Regions from separate parts of the Oscillibacter sp. KLE 1745 genome, predicted to be linked through region 1. Evidence: predicted binding sites of a transcription regulator. Region 1 holds the regulator's gene; the other holds the start of a gene.
What was found. Region 1 encodes LexA, which represses DNA repair genes until DNA is damaged. Its sites were predicted from a motif close to CNAACANNTGTTNG; they were not measured.
Positions count from the first base shown of each region.

Region 2: dinB (DNA polymerase IV) is a predicted target of LexA. The motif match lies at 2,434-2,447, and genes of this name have one in related genera.

Region 1 is NZ_KI271712.1:12,588-20,338, reverse strand. Features, by position in the region: gene HMPREF1546_RS06310 (VCBS repeat-containing protein) at 1-765, opposite strand, end outside; gene HMPREF1546_RS06305 (GIY-YIG nuclease family protein) at 892-1,158, opposite strand; gene sigK (RNA polymerase sporulation sigma factor SigK) at 1,276-2,007, shown strand; gene lexA (transcriptional repressor LexA) at 2,082-2,672, opposite strand; gene secG (preprotein translocase subunit SecG) at 2,912-3,154, shown strand; gene HMPREF1546_RS06285 (polysaccharide deacetylase family protein) at 3,200-3,910, opposite strand; gene HMPREF1546_RS06280 (hypothetical protein) at 4,070-4,348, opposite strand; gene HMPREF1546_RS06275 (hypothetical protein) at 4,382-4,672, opposite strand; gene rplQ (50S ribosomal protein L17) at 4,769-5,113, opposite strand; gene HMPREF1546_RS06265 (DNA-directed RNA polymerase subunit alpha) at 5,172-6,125, opposite strand; gene rpsD (30S ribosomal protein S4) at 6,215-6,817, opposite strand; gene rpsK (30S ribosomal protein S11) at 6,841-7,248, opposite strand; gene rpsM (30S ribosomal protein S13) at 7,264-7,629, opposite strand; gene rpmJ (50S ribosomal protein L36) at 7,656-7,751, opposite strand, start outside.
Region 2 is NZ_KI271749.1:32,391-40,141, forward strand. Features, by position in the region: gene HMPREF1546_RS18950 (helix-turn-helix domain-containing protein) at 1-502, opposite strand, end outside; gene HMPREF1546_RS13460 (SLOG family protein) at 702-1,220, opposite strand; FMN riboswitch at 1,371-1,499, shown strand; gene HMPREF1546_RS13465 (ECF transporter S component) at 1,604-2,308, shown strand; gene dinB (DNA polymerase IV) at 2,477-3,691, shown strand; gene HMPREF1546_RS13475 (5-formyltetrahydrofolate cyclo-ligase) at 3,688-4,275, shown strand; gene glyA (serine hydroxymethyltransferase) at 4,445-5,698, shown strand; gene HMPREF1546_RS13485 (hypothetical protein) at 5,743-6,789, opposite strand; gene HMPREF1546_RS13490 (RNA polymerase sigma factor) at 6,782-7,276, opposite strand; gene HMPREF1546_RS13495 (DUF2752 domain-containing protein) at 7,385-7,751, opposite strand, start outside.

The sequences.
Region 1 (7,751 bases):
GACCATCCAGGCCGACTCCTCCACCCCCGTGACGAACAGGGCCGGCGTACCGTCCTGCAGGACACCGCTCTTCACACGCCCCTGCTGGCTCAGCTCCGCCATGGTGCTGGTGATCCGTGCGGAGGTTCGCAGCTGGAACTCTTCCTCCTGCCAGCAGTAGTAATCCGCAATGCCGTTGCCCTCCTCATCGGCCCGGAGCACCACCAGCTCCCACAGGCCATCCTGATTCAGATCGTTGACCGCATATTTCACATAGCTGGTGCCCTGCACCAGCTCCTCCGGCTCCCCGGACCGCAGGGTGTAGACGGAGAGGGCCAGGAGGTCCGTATTGACCCGCCAGCCCACCAGCAGCTCCTTCCGGCCGTCCTGGTCCAGATCCTCGTAGGCAATGCTGTAAATGCTGGTGCCGGTGCCCTCAATGACGGCAGCCTGCTCATATCCCTGCTTTCCGGCGGTAAAAATATAGATCTTCAGGGGCTTCTCATCCGCGGAGTTGCGGAAGAAGGCCAGCGCCTCCTCCTCGCCGTCTCCGTCCAGATCCTCCAGCTGCACGGGCTGGATGTTGCTGCCGGAGACGGGGGCCGCGTACTCCGCCCCGCTCTCCAGCAGCTGGTTGAGTGAGCTGTTCAGCTCCGTGTACTCCTCCGGCAGCTGCGGCAGGCTGTACAGGTCCGTGGGGGAAAAGGAAAATCCGCAGCCGCTGGCGGACAGAAGCAGAAGCAGGCCGACCGCTGCCGTCAGCATCCGCTGTATTCGCTGTCTCATGGCCTCCTCCTCTCTGCCGGTGGGCTGCCCCCGCCGAAAAACGCATAATTCAACTTATATATGATAGCACGTTTTCTCCCTGATGTGTAGGGGTTGTCAGCATTTTTCCCGCATTTTACGTTCTGTTCATTTTTCCGCCGTCCCCGGTCGGAAGGCCGCGATCAGGGCCAGCTTCCGCCTGCGATCCAGCCGTTTGATGGCGGCCTCCCGCCGCAGGGCCGCAGACCGGTCCGGCACCGCCTCCTGGTAGACCAGCTCCACCGGCAGGCGGCTGCGGGTGTACTTGGCGCCCCGCCCGCTTTGGTGGGCCTGGAGGCGGCGGGGCAGGTCGTTGGTGCAGCCTGTGTACAGTGTGCCGTCCCCGCAGCGCAGGATGTAGACCAGATAGCCCATACCGTCCCTCCTCTGTCCGATGAGACCAGTATACCACAGCCCGCCGCCCCGTCAAAGGGCTTTCCGCATGGGGACTTCCCTGCCCGGCATAGGAATGATGGTACAGGGAGGGATTCTATGTTGTCTGCCGCACTGCTGCTCTTCGCCAACACGCTGCTCTTCTCACTCCGCCTGTCCGGCGGCGGGTCGTTTCCAAAGCCGCTGTCCGCCGCAGAGGAGCGGGAATATCTCCGCCGCTACGCCCAGGGAGATCAGGAGGCCCGGGATGTACTCATCGAGCGGAACCTGCGCCTGGTGGCCCACATCATCAAGAAATACTATACCCAGAGCGCCGATCAGGAGGACCTGATCTCCATCGGCACCATCGGCCTCATCAAGGGCATCTCCAGCTTCGACCCGGAGAAGGGCGCCCGCCTGGCCACCTACGCCGCCCGCTGCATTGAAAACGAAATTCTCATGTACTTCCGCAGCCAGAAAAAGCTCCAGGGAGAAGTCTCTCTGTCGGATTCCATTGAGACAGACAAGGAGGGCAATGCCCTCCAGCTGATGGATGTGGTGGGCGTGGATGACACCATGCTGGACGATATCCACGACCGGGACAGCGCGCTCCGGCTCCACCAGATCATCCGGGAGCGTCTGACCACCCGGGAGGCGGAGATCATTCGCCTGCGGTACGGGCTGGGCGGCACCATCCCCCTGACCCAGAGGGAAATTGCCGCCTCCTTCGGGATTTCCCGGTCCTATGTATCCCGCATCGAAAAGCGGGCGCTGGAAAAGCTGCGCCAGGAGCTGCAGGACGGCCCTGCGCCCCAGCTGGTCCGGCGGAGGCCCCATTCCTCCGGGACGTGACCGCCGGATTTGGAAAACAGAGGGCGTGATGGAAAATTTCCATCACGCCCTTTCTTTGCGCGCTTCCGCGCCTTTCAATAGCGCCGCACCACGGCGGCCACCTTGCCCAATATCTGGGCATAGGTGCCGTCAATGGGGGAATATGCCTCATTCTCCGGCAGCAGCCATACCTGACCGCTTTTCAGAGACAGGCGCTTGACCGTCGCCTCGTCATCGATCAGAGCCACCACAATCTCACCGTGCTGCGCAGTGGGCTGGCTGTGAACCACCACCAGGTCGCCGGGCAGGATGCCTGCGTTCAGCATGGACTCGCCCCGGACCCGCAGGGCAAAATACTCCCCGGGCCGACCGGCGGTATCGAAGGTCAAATAGTCCTCGATACACTCCTCCGCCAGAATGGGGCTGCCGGCCGCCACATTGCCCACCACTGGGACCTGATTTTCAGGCTTAGGAGATTCCCGCAGCGTGATGGCGCGGCCCTTGCCGGCGCCCTTTTCAATGACGCCTGCCTCCTCAAGCCGTTTGAGGTGAAAATGGACTGTGGAGGGTGACTTCAGCCCCACGGCCTCCCCGATCTCCCGCACCGAGGGGGGGTAGCCCTGCTCCCGGATACAGGCGGCAATGTACTCGTAGATTTTCTGCTGCATCTTTGAGAGCTCCCGCATACGTGTCCACCTCCGCTGGATTTCTGGCTGTATTATACCACAACGCCGTAGGAAAAGCAAACATTTGTTCCATCATTTTCAAACTTTTTTGTCGTCTGTCCGTACGCTTCCGCATAGCTTTGATTTGTCTGCTTTTTTGCAAAATCCCCTTGAAATACAGAGAAAACTATGGTATCATTAACATCTGTGAAATCATGATCCATGCGCTGCATGGCTGAAAGTTTTGGAGGTTATCCTGTATGGACGCTTTAACGCTCGTCATCACGATCCTGCAGCTTCTCTGCGGTCTGGCAGTCATTGTCATCGTGCTCTTCCAGTCCGGCAAGAGCGCCGGCCTCTCCGGTGCCATCGGCGGTGTGGCCGACTCCTTCCTGTCCCGCAACAAGGCCAAGACTCTGGACGCCAAGCTGGCCCGCGCCACCAAATGGGTTGGGGCCATCTTCCTGATCCTGACGCTGGTCCTGCTGATCCTGCAGGGCTGATTTCGCGCTGAAAGCGCCCGGTGTGCTGGCACACCGGGCGCTTTTTTATGTGTCGCCGGAGCAGTACAGCACACCGGCCTCCGGTTGGATACCGTTGGCTTCCAGCAGTTCCTGCACCGTCACGAAGCGGTAGCCTTCCCCTTGAAGCGTATCTACAATCTCCAGTGCCGCGTCCACAGAGGTATCGTAGATATCATGGAGCAGGATGATCTGATTGGGGGCCGCATTTTCCAGGACCGCCGCCTTCACCTGGGCTGTATTGAGCTTTTCCCAGTCCCTGGGATCGATGGACCACTTTATCATGGGCACCTGCAGCAGCTCCCGGTCCGCCGCATCCACGGCCCCGTATGGCGGGCGGAGCCAATATGGCCCCCCTCCCAGCAACGCTTCCAGCGTCTCCTCTGTACGGCCTACCTCCCGCTGCAGCGTCTCCCGGGAGACCCCCTGAAGCCGTACATGGTTCCAGGTGTGGCTGCCCACCTGATGGCCCTCTGCCTGCATCCGCCGGACCAGGTCCTCATTGCCTTCGATCTGCTTGCCAATCAGGAAAAAGGTGGCGCTTGCCCCCCGCTCCTGCAGGCCGTCCAGTAGCCGCTCGGTAGTATTCCGGCGTGGGCCGTCGTCAAATGTAATGGCGATCAGCTTGTCCGCCGGGAGCTGGGCATCTGCCCCAGCCTCCGCCACAGGGCCGCCCGGCGCGCAGCCGGACAGCAGTGCCAGGGCAAGGCACAGAAAAAACAGGCGACCTCTCCACATCGCGCCCACACCTCCTCATTCATGCAGCGGTAGTTTGCGCGGCAGCTGAAAATTTACACCCGTTAAAATTTTCTCCTGTTTTTTCATAACGCGAAAAAAGGAAGCGGGCCCCGCCCGCTTCCTTCATCTCATATTCCGTTCGGTGCTCTGCATAGACGGTCAGGAGAACAGGTCAGAAATGGCATCTCCCACCAGGTCCACTGCCAGATCTGACACCACTTCCAGTCCCAGAAGCAGTCCCCCCTCCTTGGCAGCTGAATGGGCTCTCTTTCGCCCGCGTGCTGCGGGCTTCTCCCTCTGCTGAAATTCCGGTTTCTTCTCGAGCTGCGGCGCGTCTCCGTCCCCTGCAGGCTGATTGAAGGCCCCGCACCGGGGGCAGAAGCCGTCTGCATCGCAATCATACCGTTTGCCGCACGAAGCGCAGGAAATCTTCTTCACAGATGTTCCCTCCTTTGCTCTGCTGCCGGGCGCTCACAAGTCCCCGCCGGGCAGCCGTCGACCGTGGGACTGCTCCTTCAGCAGCCGGCCCATGGCCATCTCTGCCTGACGGAGATTTTCTCCCAGTTCCCGCTGGAGCCTCCCTGTCCGCTTCTGCTGTGCCGCAGGGGACTCAGCGGCCGCGGCGGTCCCGCCACTCCGGACCCAGACAGGCTGGTTGAAGGCCCCGCACCGGGGGCAGAAGCCATCCACATCGTAGTCATACCGCTTTCCGCAGTCCTCACAGTGAACCATGCGCATAGAGATCTCCCCCTTCGCTTCCATTGTATCACATCTCCTTCAGGTCCACAAGAACAATCAAAAGCCCTTTGTCACAGGTCCTAGGTTCCCATGACAAAGGGCTTTTTTGATTGCGGGTTCTTACTTCACCAGCTCGATGATAGCGGTCTCCGCGGCATCTCCGCGGCGCACGCCGGTGCGGATCACGCGGGTGTAGCCGCCGTTGCGCTCTGCATAGCTGGGAGCGATCTCCTTGAACAGCTTCTTGCAGACATCCTCGCGGGTGATGAAGCTCATAGCCTGCCGATAAGCGGCCAGGTCGCTCTTCTTGCCGAGGGTAATCATCTTCTCAGCCAGAGGCTTGATCTCCTTGGCGCGGGCAAGAGTGGTCTCCATCTTGCCGTTGTCCAGGAAATCCGTCACCTGCTGACGCAGCATCGCCATGCGCTGGTCAGTGGGCTTGCCAAGTTTCCGAGTTCCGGGCATTTCGGTTTCCTCCTTATCAGGATTTTGGTCAGCCGGGGAACGTCCGCCGGCATTGGAATCAGTTGTTGTTATCTTCGTCGGCCAGATGGAGTCCCATCATCGCCAGCTTGTTGATGACCTCTTCCAGGGACTTGCGGCCCAGGTTGCGGACCTTCATCATCTCGTCCTCCGTCTTGGAAATCAAATCCTCCACGGTGTTGATGTTGGCACGCTTGAGGCAGTTGAAGCTGCGGACGGAGAGATCCAGCTCTTCAATGGTCAGCTCCAGCACCTTGTCCCGCTGGGCCTCCGCCTTCTCCACCACAGTGGGCTTGCTGCCCACGTTCTCAGAGAGGTCGGTGAACAGCGTAAAGTGGTCGCACAGGATCTTCGCACCCAAGGACACGGCGTCCCGGGCAGAGATGGTCCCGTCGGTCCAGACCTCCAGCGTCAGCTTGTCGAAGTCGCTGGAGGCACCCACGCGGGTGGGCTCCACGGTGTAGTTGACCTTATACACGGGGGTGTAGATGGAGTCCACGGCGATGACGCCGATCACGTTCTGCTGCGGCTTGTTGCGGTCCGCAGGCACATAGCCGCGTCCGTGGGACAGGGTGATCTCCATGTTCAGCGTCGCGCCGTTATCCAGCGTGGCAATGTGCATGTCGGGATTCAGGACCTCCACCTCGCCGTCGGCCTTGATATCGCCGGCCTTGACCTCGCAGGGGCCCACCGCCTCGATGTAGACCGTCTTCACCGTCTCGCAGTGGAGCTTGGTGAGCAGGCCCTTCACATTCAGGACGATCTCCGTCACGTCTTCCTTGACACCTGGGATGGTGGAGAACTCATGCTGCACGCCGGCGATCTTGATGGTGGTCGGGGCCGTGCCGGGCAGAGAGGAAAGCATAATGCGGCGAAGCGCATTGCCCAAAGTGGTGCCGTAGCCGCGCTCCAGCGGTTCCACCACATACTTGCCGTATGTGGCGTCCCCCGGCGTCTCGATGCACTCAATCTGGGGCTTTTCAATTTCGATCATGCAGTAGTACCCTCCTTCATCTTCTTGTTGCGAGCACGCATGATTGCGCGCCGCCGGCAGTTCCTATCATTATTGAGGGTATCCTCCGCTTACTTGGAGTACAACTCAACGATGAGGTGCTCCTCGACGGGAACGTCGATGTCCTCCCGGGCGGGCAGACGGGTCACGGTGCCCTTCAGGGCGTTCTTCTCACGCTCCATCCAGGCGGGGATCAGGAACACGGGGGCATCCTGGCCCAGCAGGCGCTTGAAGATCTCAGAGGAGCGGCTGGACTCGGCAACCTCGATCACATCGCCGGCCTTGACCTGATAGGAGGGAATGTCGACCTTCCGGCCGTTGACGGTGAAGTGGGCGTGGCTCACCAGCTGACGGGCCTGACGGCGGGTCATGGCGAAGCCCATGCGGTATACCACGTTGTCCAGACGGCGCTCCACAGCGATCAGCAGGTTGTCGCCGGTCTTGCCGGGGGTCTTGGCGGCCGCCTCGTAATAGGCGTGGAACTGCTTCTCCAGAATGCCATAGATGAACTTGACCTTCTGCTTCTCATTCAGCTGGATGCCATATTCGCTCTTCTTCTTTCTCATCTGGCCGCCGGGGTTGCGATTGGTCTCCTTCTTCGCATAGCCCATCACGGCAGGAGAAATGCCCAGAGCCTTGCAGCGCTTCGCGATCGGCTGCATATTCTTAGCCATTTGCTTGTTACCTCCTCTTCAAATCAGACACGGCGGCGCTTGGGGGGGCGGCAGCCATTGTGGGGGATGGGCGTGACGTCCTTGATCATGGTCACTTCCAGGCCCACGGCCTGCAGCGCCCGGATCGCGGCCTCACGGCCCTGGCCGGGGCCCTTGACGAAGACCTCGACGGTCTTCAGGCCATGCTCCATAGCGGCGCGGGCGGCCGTCTCAGCCGCGGTCTGTGCCGCGAAGGGGGTGGACTTCTTGCTGCCGCGGAAACCGAGGCCGCCGGAGGAAGCCCAGGAGATCGCGTTGCCCTGTGTATCGGTAACAGTTACCATGGTGTTGTTGAACGAAGAGCGGATATGGACCTGGCCCCGCTCAATGTTCTTCCGTTCACGCCGGCGGCGAATGACCTTCTTGCCGGCGGATGCCTTTGCAGTTGCCATCTTGGTTCTCCCTCCTTACTTCTTCTTGTTGGCAATGGTCTTCTTGGGACCTTTGCGGGTCCGCGCATTGGTCTTGCTGCGCTGGCCGCGCACGGGCAGACCCTTGCGGTGGCGAATGCCGCGATAGCAGCCGATCTCGGTCAGCCGCTTGATGTCCAGAGCGGTCTGGCGGCGCAGGTCGCCCTCAACGGTATAGCTGTCGATGGCGTCGCGCAGCTTCTGCTCGTCGGCGTCGGACAGATCCTTCACGCGGGTGTCGGGGTTGACGCCTGTCTGCGCCAGGATGTCCTTGGCGCTCTTTCTGCCAATGCCGTAGATATAAGTGAGGCCGATCTCGATACGCTTATCCTTCGGCAGGTCAATACCGGCAATACGTGCCATACTCTCAAAGCACCTCCAATTAAATGTTAGCCCTGTCTCTGCTTATGCTTGGGGTTCTCGCAAATGACCATGACACGGCCTTTGCGGCGAATGACCTTGCACTTCTCGCACATGGGCTTCAC
Region 2 (7,751 bases), on a different contig from region 1:
CCCCCGCCGCGATCTTCACGGCGGCGTACAGGGCCGGGAACAGCAGCACACCTGCCGGGAACACGTCAAGCAGATTCACTCCGCCCATCTCCGCCATATCCCAGCCGATCAGACCCGTAAATCCGCCCAGCATCCCCCGGTACGCCAGATAAAACAGCGCCAGCTGCACCAGATCCAATACGCCCCAGGCGATCAGCACCCATCCCAGCAGGTACCATTTCCGCTTGCTAAAGGTCAAAAAACGCTCCACCCAGTCCTTCCGTTCCTGGGGCGGCGGCTGCTTCTCCTCCGGCTCCGTCTGCTCCGGCTGGAGGCGGAGCAGATAGTCTGTTGTCACACCGAAAATATCCGCCAGGGCCACCACTTTGTCCGTCTCCGGCATGGTCTCGTCCCGTTCCCAACGGCTGACGGCCTGCCGACTCACCTGCAGGCGCTCGGCCAGCGCGTCCTGGCTCATGCCGGCTCTCTGCCGGAGGGATTGCAGCTTCTCTCCGAATGTCATAGGCATTCTCCCTTCTCTTGGATGCCTTCAGCTTATCAGGCCGCCCGGTTGCATACCAGCAACCAAGCATGGAAGTTCCGCAATCTCAGATTGCCTTCCTCTCCAACATACCACAACAGGGCTCCCCGCGCAACGGCTCCGGCCCATATTGCAAGAAAAAACCGAGGCACCGGACGTCTCCGCATCCAAGCGCCCCGGCCTATCGGGCGGGCTCCAGCACAATGGGCAGGTCCACGATCTCCAGCCCCCGGCGCATGGCGTACTCCACCGTGTACCGGGTTCCGCCGGGAGACCCGTCAAAGGCGGCGATCAGCAGCGCGGCGTGGTCCACCATATACCGGTCCCGCCGCTGCATACAGGCAGGGGTGTAGCAGGCGGACACCAGGGTCTCAAAGTCACAGGCAGCCACCAGCCGCTCATACCGCCGCCGCTGGTCCGGCGGCCAGGCATCCGCCTGGGAGGGACATGGGACGGCCGCCTCCACCGTCACGTCCGGGTGCATCTGGCGCAGGCGGAGGACGCACTCGCAGAAATACAGGTCACAGCCCAGGGCCATGCCGCAGAGAAAGTGACGGAATCCCTCCTGATAGGCCGCCTCCACCGCGTCTGCGATGCGGGCCTTGAGCGACACGCAGCGCAGGTCCTCCTCGTTATACCGCCATGGCAGCTTACCGGGCCGGTGCCCGGTAAAGCAGCAGGCCGACTGCCGCCCCCGCATGGTCTCCGCCTCCCTCCTTCTGGTCTTTGATTCAGTATAGAACATCCGTTCTTGTTTGTAAAGACCCACGGGAAATTTGCCGTTTTTTCATTTAGGGACTTGCAATTTCTTCCGCGCTGTCATATACTATGGCCAGAAACCAACTGAATACTTTGTCTTCAGGGCGGGGTGAAATTCCCCACTGGCGGTACAGTCCGCGACCGCCTGCGCGTATGCACAGGCGCTGACTCGGTGAAACTCCGGGACCAACAGTTACAGTCTGGATGGAAGAAGATGAGTGCGGCGTGGCCGCGCGTTTGTTCGCGCTCCTGCGTTGCGTGGATCACCTTGGAGAAGCCAAAGCGTCCAGGGTGTTTTCAAGCAACGAAAAGGAGTGTATTTTTATGTCCGAACCCAATGCCAACGCCATCAAGAACCCCTCCCGGCCCGCAACAAACGTCCGAACCATCACCTCCCTGGCCATGCTGGCGGCCATCGCCTATGTGGTGATGCTCCTCAGCAAGATGCTGCCACAGGTGTCCGGCTTCCTGCAGATGGACCTGAAGGACACGGTCATCTGCATCGGCGCCTTCCTCTTCGGACCTCTGTCCGCCGCCGTCATCTCCATCGTGGTGGCCGTGGTGGAGATGTTCACCGTCAGCGACACCGGCCCCATCGGCTGCATCATGAACGTGCTGGCCACCTGCGCCTTCTGCTGCACCGCCGCCTTCGTCTACAAGAAGTTCCACACCCGCAAGGGCGCCGTCATCGGTCTGGCCCTGGGCACTGTTTGCCTCACCGTGGTGATGCTGCTGTGGAACTATCTCATCACGCCCATCTACATGGGAATGGATCGCGAGGAAATCGTGGTCCCCATGCTGATCCCGGTGTTCCTGCCCTTCAACCTGGTGAAGGGCGGCCTGAACATGGCGCTGATCCTGCTGCTCTACAAGCCGGTGGTCACCGCCCTGCGGAAGGCCCGGCTGGTACCGGAGTCCCATGCGCCTGTCGAGGGCAAGGGCAAGCTGAGCGCCGGGTTCCTCCTGTTCTCCCTGGCCCTGCTGGCGACCTTTGTGGTGCTGGCCCTGGTGCTGATGGGGATTCTGTAAATCTGAACACCACAGGCGCGGGGGCGGATACCGTCCCCGCGCCTTTTACTGCGGCCCATATCCGTCCCTCCGCCTCCCTGCGCCGGTATGTCAAAACCTTCCCATCCCTTCTCCCTTTTCAGGAACGAACAGATGTGCTATAATAGAAGTGAGAAAGGAGGCGGGGCCATGGACCGCATCATCCTGCACTGCGATCTGAACAGCTTTTACGCCTCCGTGGAGCTGCGGAGCCGACCAGACCTGCAGAACGTGCCCGTGGCGGTCTGCGGAGATCCCACCTCCCGCCACGGCATCATCCTGGCCAAGAATGAACCGGCGAAAAAATTCGGCGTCCAGACAGCGGAAACCATCTGGCAGGCCAAGAAAAAGTGCCCGGAGCTGGTGCTGCTGCCACCCCACCACAAACTGTACCGGCAGGTCTCCAAAGAGGTCAACACCATCTACGAGCAGTACACGGACCTGGTGGAGCCCTTCGGCATCGATGAGAGCTGGCTGGACGTCACCCATACCCTCCACCTCTTCGGCGGTGATGCCAAGGCCCTGGCAGACCATCTGCGGCAACGGATGAAGCAGGAGATGGGACTGACCCTCTCAGTGGGGGTCTCCTTCAACAAGGTGTTTGCCAAGCTGGGCAGCGACTACCGGAAACCCGACGCCACCACTGTCGTCTCCCGGGAGAACTGGCAGAGGCTGGTCTGGCCTCTGCCGGTGGGGGCGCTGCTGTACGTGGGGGGCGCCGCCCGGAAGATTTTGGCCCAGTTCGGCGTGAAGACCATCGGAGAGCTGGCGGCCTGCAAGCGGGATGCCCTGGAGACCCTGATGGGCAAAATGGGCGTCCAGCTCCACGACTATGCCAACGGGCTGGACACCGATCCAGTCCGCTCCCGGTACGAGCCGGAGATGGTGAAGTCCGTAGGCAACGGCACTACCTTCCCGAAAAACCTCACCACCGCAGAGCAGGTGCGGGGCGGCGTCGCCGTGCTGGCGGACTCCGTGGCCACCCGACTGCGGCACAGCGGGCTGTATGCCGGCGGCGTCCAGGTGACGGTGCGGGATCCCCAGTTCCATGACCGCTCCCGTCAGATGCAGCTCTCCGCCCCCACCCACCTGATCCGGGAGCTGACGGCGGCGGCCATGGACCTGACCGGCCAGCTGTGGAAACCCCCGGCTCCCGTGCGGGCCCTGACTATTACCGCCATCCATCTGGTTCGGTCGGAGGACGCCTATGAACAGGTAGACCTGTTCACAGCCGGGGCGGCGCCCAAAAAAGAAAAACAGGAAAAGCTGGAGGCGGCTATGGACCGCCTCCGTGGAAAGTTCGGGACCGACGTCATCTCCTACGGCGCGGCCCGTCCAGAGAAAGAGGAGGATCCCCTGCCATGACAATAGACGAGGAAAAACAGCAGCTCCGGGCTACGATCCGGCGCCTCAGCGCCCAGCTCCCCTTCCGGTACCGGGAAGCGGCGGACCGGGCCATCGCCCGCCATCTCCTGGCTCTTCCGGAGTATCGCAGTGCCGGAGCGGTGTTCTGCTTCGTCTCCGCCGGGCGGGAGATCGACACCCGTCCCATCCTGGAGCAGACTCTGGCAGACGGCAAGATGCTGTGCATCCCTCTGTGTGTGGCGGATGGCATCATGGAGCTGCGGGCCATCCGCGACCTGAAGGAGCTCTTCCCCGGCGCCTACGGCATTCTGGAGCCTCCGGCAGACAGCCCTGCCCTCTCCCCGGACCAGATCGACCTGGCGGTGATCCCCTGTGTCACCTGCAGCCGGGAGGGCCGCCGGCTGGGGCGGGGCGGCGGCTATTACGACCGCTTCCTGGCCCACTACCGGGGCGCGGCGGTTCTGCTGTGCCGGGAGCGGCTGCTGCGCCAGGAGATCCCCTTCGGCGTCCACGACTATCCCATCCCCTGGGTGCTGACAGAAGCCGGACTTTTTGAGGACGGCACGCCATCCCGGCTGGAATGACTGGGAAAAGGTCCGCCTCCCACAAAATCGTCAAAATATTCCCACTATCTCTACAACATTTTGTGGGGGTATTACCTCTTGTTCCCTTGACAGGTCCCTGGAACTCTGATAAGCTGGAAAAGGCTTATATTTTCCGGAAGACCGGATCACACGAAGGAGGACCCCTGCAATGATCCAGGACATCATGGACTTTCTCTCCCAGGCCGACCCCGAGGTGGGGGCATCTATTCAGAAGGAATTCGACCGGGAGCAGCACAACATTGAGCTGATCGCCTCCGAGAACATCGTCAGCAAGGCCGTCCTGCTGGCCATGGGCACTTGTCTCACCAATAAGTATGCGGAGGGCTATCCCGGAAAGCGGTATTACGGAGGCTGCTATGCCGTGGACGTGACGGAGGAGCTGGCGCGGCAGAGGGCCTGTCAGCTGTTCGGCTGTGCGCACGCCAATGTCCAGCCCCACTCCGGCGCCAACGCCAATCTGGCGGCGTTCTTTGCCCTGCTGCAGCCCGGTGACACAGTGCTCAGTATGAATCTGGCCCATGGCGGCCATCTGAGCCACGGCAGCCCGGTGAACATCTCCGGCAAATATTTCCGCATCGTTCCCTATGGCGTGTCTGACGACACAGAGACCATCGACTACGAGCAGGTGATGGCCATCGCCAAGGAGTGCCGCCCCAAGCTGATCCTGGCAGGGGCCAGCGCCTATCCCCGCACCCTGGACTTTGCCAAGTTCCGGGAGATCGCCGACGCGGTGGGCGCCCGGCTGATGGTGGACATGGCCCACATTGCGGGTCTGGTGGCCGCCGGTGTTCATCCCTCCCCCATCCCCTACGCCGATGTGGTGACCACCACCACCCACAAGACATTGCGGGGTCCCCGGGGCGGCATGATCCTGTGCAATGACGACGACCTGTACAAAAAGATCAACTCCGCCGTGTTCCCCGGCACCCAGGGCGGTCCGCTGGAGCATATCATCGCCGCCAAGGCCGTGTGCTTGGGCGAGGCGCTGAAACCGGAGTTCCGGGCCTATGGGCGGCAGGTGGCCGCCAACGCCGGGGTTCTGGCGGAAAAGCTGATCGAGCAGGGCTTCCGGCTGGTCTCCGGCGGCACGGACAACCATCTGATTCTGGTGGACACCCGGCACTTTGGCCTCACCGGCAAGGAGTATGAGCACCGGCTGGATGAGGTAGGCATCACGGTGAACAAGAACACCATCCCCAACGACCCGGAGAAGCCCTTCGTCACCAGCGGTATCCGGGTAGGCACTCCCGCCGTCACTACCCGGGGCTTCCGGGAGCCGGAGATGGCGGAGATCGCCCGGTGGATGGGCCTCATGGCAAAAGAGGACTATGCGGACCATGCGGAGCAGGTCCGTGCGGAAGTGGCGGAGCTGTGCAAGCGGTTCCCGCTGTATCAGGAGTGAACGAACAAGGCCCGGAGAGTGCTGGCTCTCCGGGCCTTTTGCAGTTATGCCGCCGGGAATTCGTACCATTGTCCGTTCAACTCCAAGCCGGTTACGCTGTCCGGGTCCAGCAGCCGGGGCGACAGCAGGGACAGGTGGCAGAGCGGTACTCTCTGCTCCGACGCCTCCACGAATTCTATGTGGATGGCATGGGTGCCTCTCTGGATCCGCTGGGTCAAAGCATCCTCCATCTCCAGGGCCCTGCCGTCAGTAAAATAAAGTGTCAGCACCTGCTTTGCGAGAAAGTCCTCCTCCCAGGTGACAGCGGACTGGGACTCTTCCAGCCATAGGTCATAAGAGGTCTCTTCCACAGGAAACCAGACTTCCGCCCGCAGGGGCGTCACCACCGCCCGGGTGCCGTCCGGCCAACTGACCTCCCGAACAGGGATCGTGTCATTCATCCGGACATGGAATGCATAGATCTCAATGGGGTGCATCACGCCAGTGTCCCGGTCGTTCAGCATCTTCACCACCAGCTCCACCTCCCGTCCCAGGTAGTTCTCTTCACAATTCTCCTGAGCGTTCTCCGACACCTGCCCGGTGGCCAGAATAAACCGGGCCGTGTTGAGTTCCTTGCCTTGGTCCACCCGCCAGCAGCTGATGACATCCGCCCAGCTTCCGGCGAATAGCAGGGTGTCCTCCATTGCATCATCGATATCGGGGAACGATTCATCATACCGGGCCGTTACCAAGCAGTAGATCACCCGGCCGTCGGTGATGGCATTCTCCAGCGTCAGATCGCAGTGATTCCCCTCCACGGTCTGATCTACCTGGACGGAGCAGGTCTCCAGCATTCCGCCGCTGCCGCCGTCATCCACCACTGGACTCAGCCAGCCCATGCGCTCCGCCGCCACGGCAAAACCACAGGCCAGTACTGCCAGCGCCGCCGCCAGCAACAGCACCCGCTTCCCCAGCCGCCGTTTTCCGGGCCGGTCCAGGGTGCTCTGGCGGATCTGTTCCTCCAGCCCGTCCATAGCCGACTCATAGGCTGCGGGCAGGGCCCAGACCTCCCGCTTTGCCATTGCCCGCAGGCGGGCGTCCAGCTCATCCATAGTCTCCCTCCTTCAAGATGCTCCGCAGCTTCTCACGTGCCCGGCTCAGCCGGACCCGCACCGCCCCCGGGGACGTCCCCACGATCCGGGCGATCTCCTCTGTGGGCAGGTCCTCATAGTAGAACAGCACCACCGCCTCCCGCTGGTCTCGTGGCAAGGTCTGCACCGCCTGCCAAAGGGTATCGTCCCCCGTCTCCCGGCCCGGTATTGCCGGTTCCGTGGGCAGATCATCCAAAGAGACTGTCCGGCCTCGCCGTTGGCAGAGACGCCGGGCCTCATTGGCGGTGATCTTCAGCAGCCACCGGGGCAGCTTCTCCTTTTCCCGCAGCTGAGGATACCGCTCATAGGCCCGGCAGACTGCCTCTGCCACCGCCTCCTGAGCATCGCTGCTGTTCCGGGTGATACTGAAAGCCAGACGGTACAGGCTGGTCCGGCTGTGATGCAGCACTTGGCAGAACCGCTCCCGCTCTTGCTCCGGCAGCGTCATGTCCTTCCCCCCCTTCTCCTGTTCTGCCTGTATGACCCAGCAGCGTGGCAAAATGTTACGGTGTACTCGCAAAAAAGCCGCCTCGCAATGAGGCGGCTCATATTCGCTTCACAGCGGGACGCCGAGGCCCAGCCACAGGACGTTCCGGACCACGCAGTTGGCCAGGAACAGCCCCACTAGGACCATCGGCCAGCGGCGGTCATAGCGCAGGACCCAGCCCCGCTTTCCCCGCAGCCGCCACGCGGTTTGAGAAAACAGATAGATCGCTGCCAGGGCCAGCGTGATCACCACCGGCGTGTGGTACCAGAGAGCCGCGCCTACCCGTCCCTGGGCTAGGGCCATCAGCGCCCGTGTCCCTCCGCAGCCCGGGCAATAGACATGCCAGTGCTCCCAGACCCAGCAGCGGCTGACAGTGGGTGCCCCCAGCGCAAAGCGCCATAGCAGATATAGCAACACCAGAACCGCCAGGGTGATC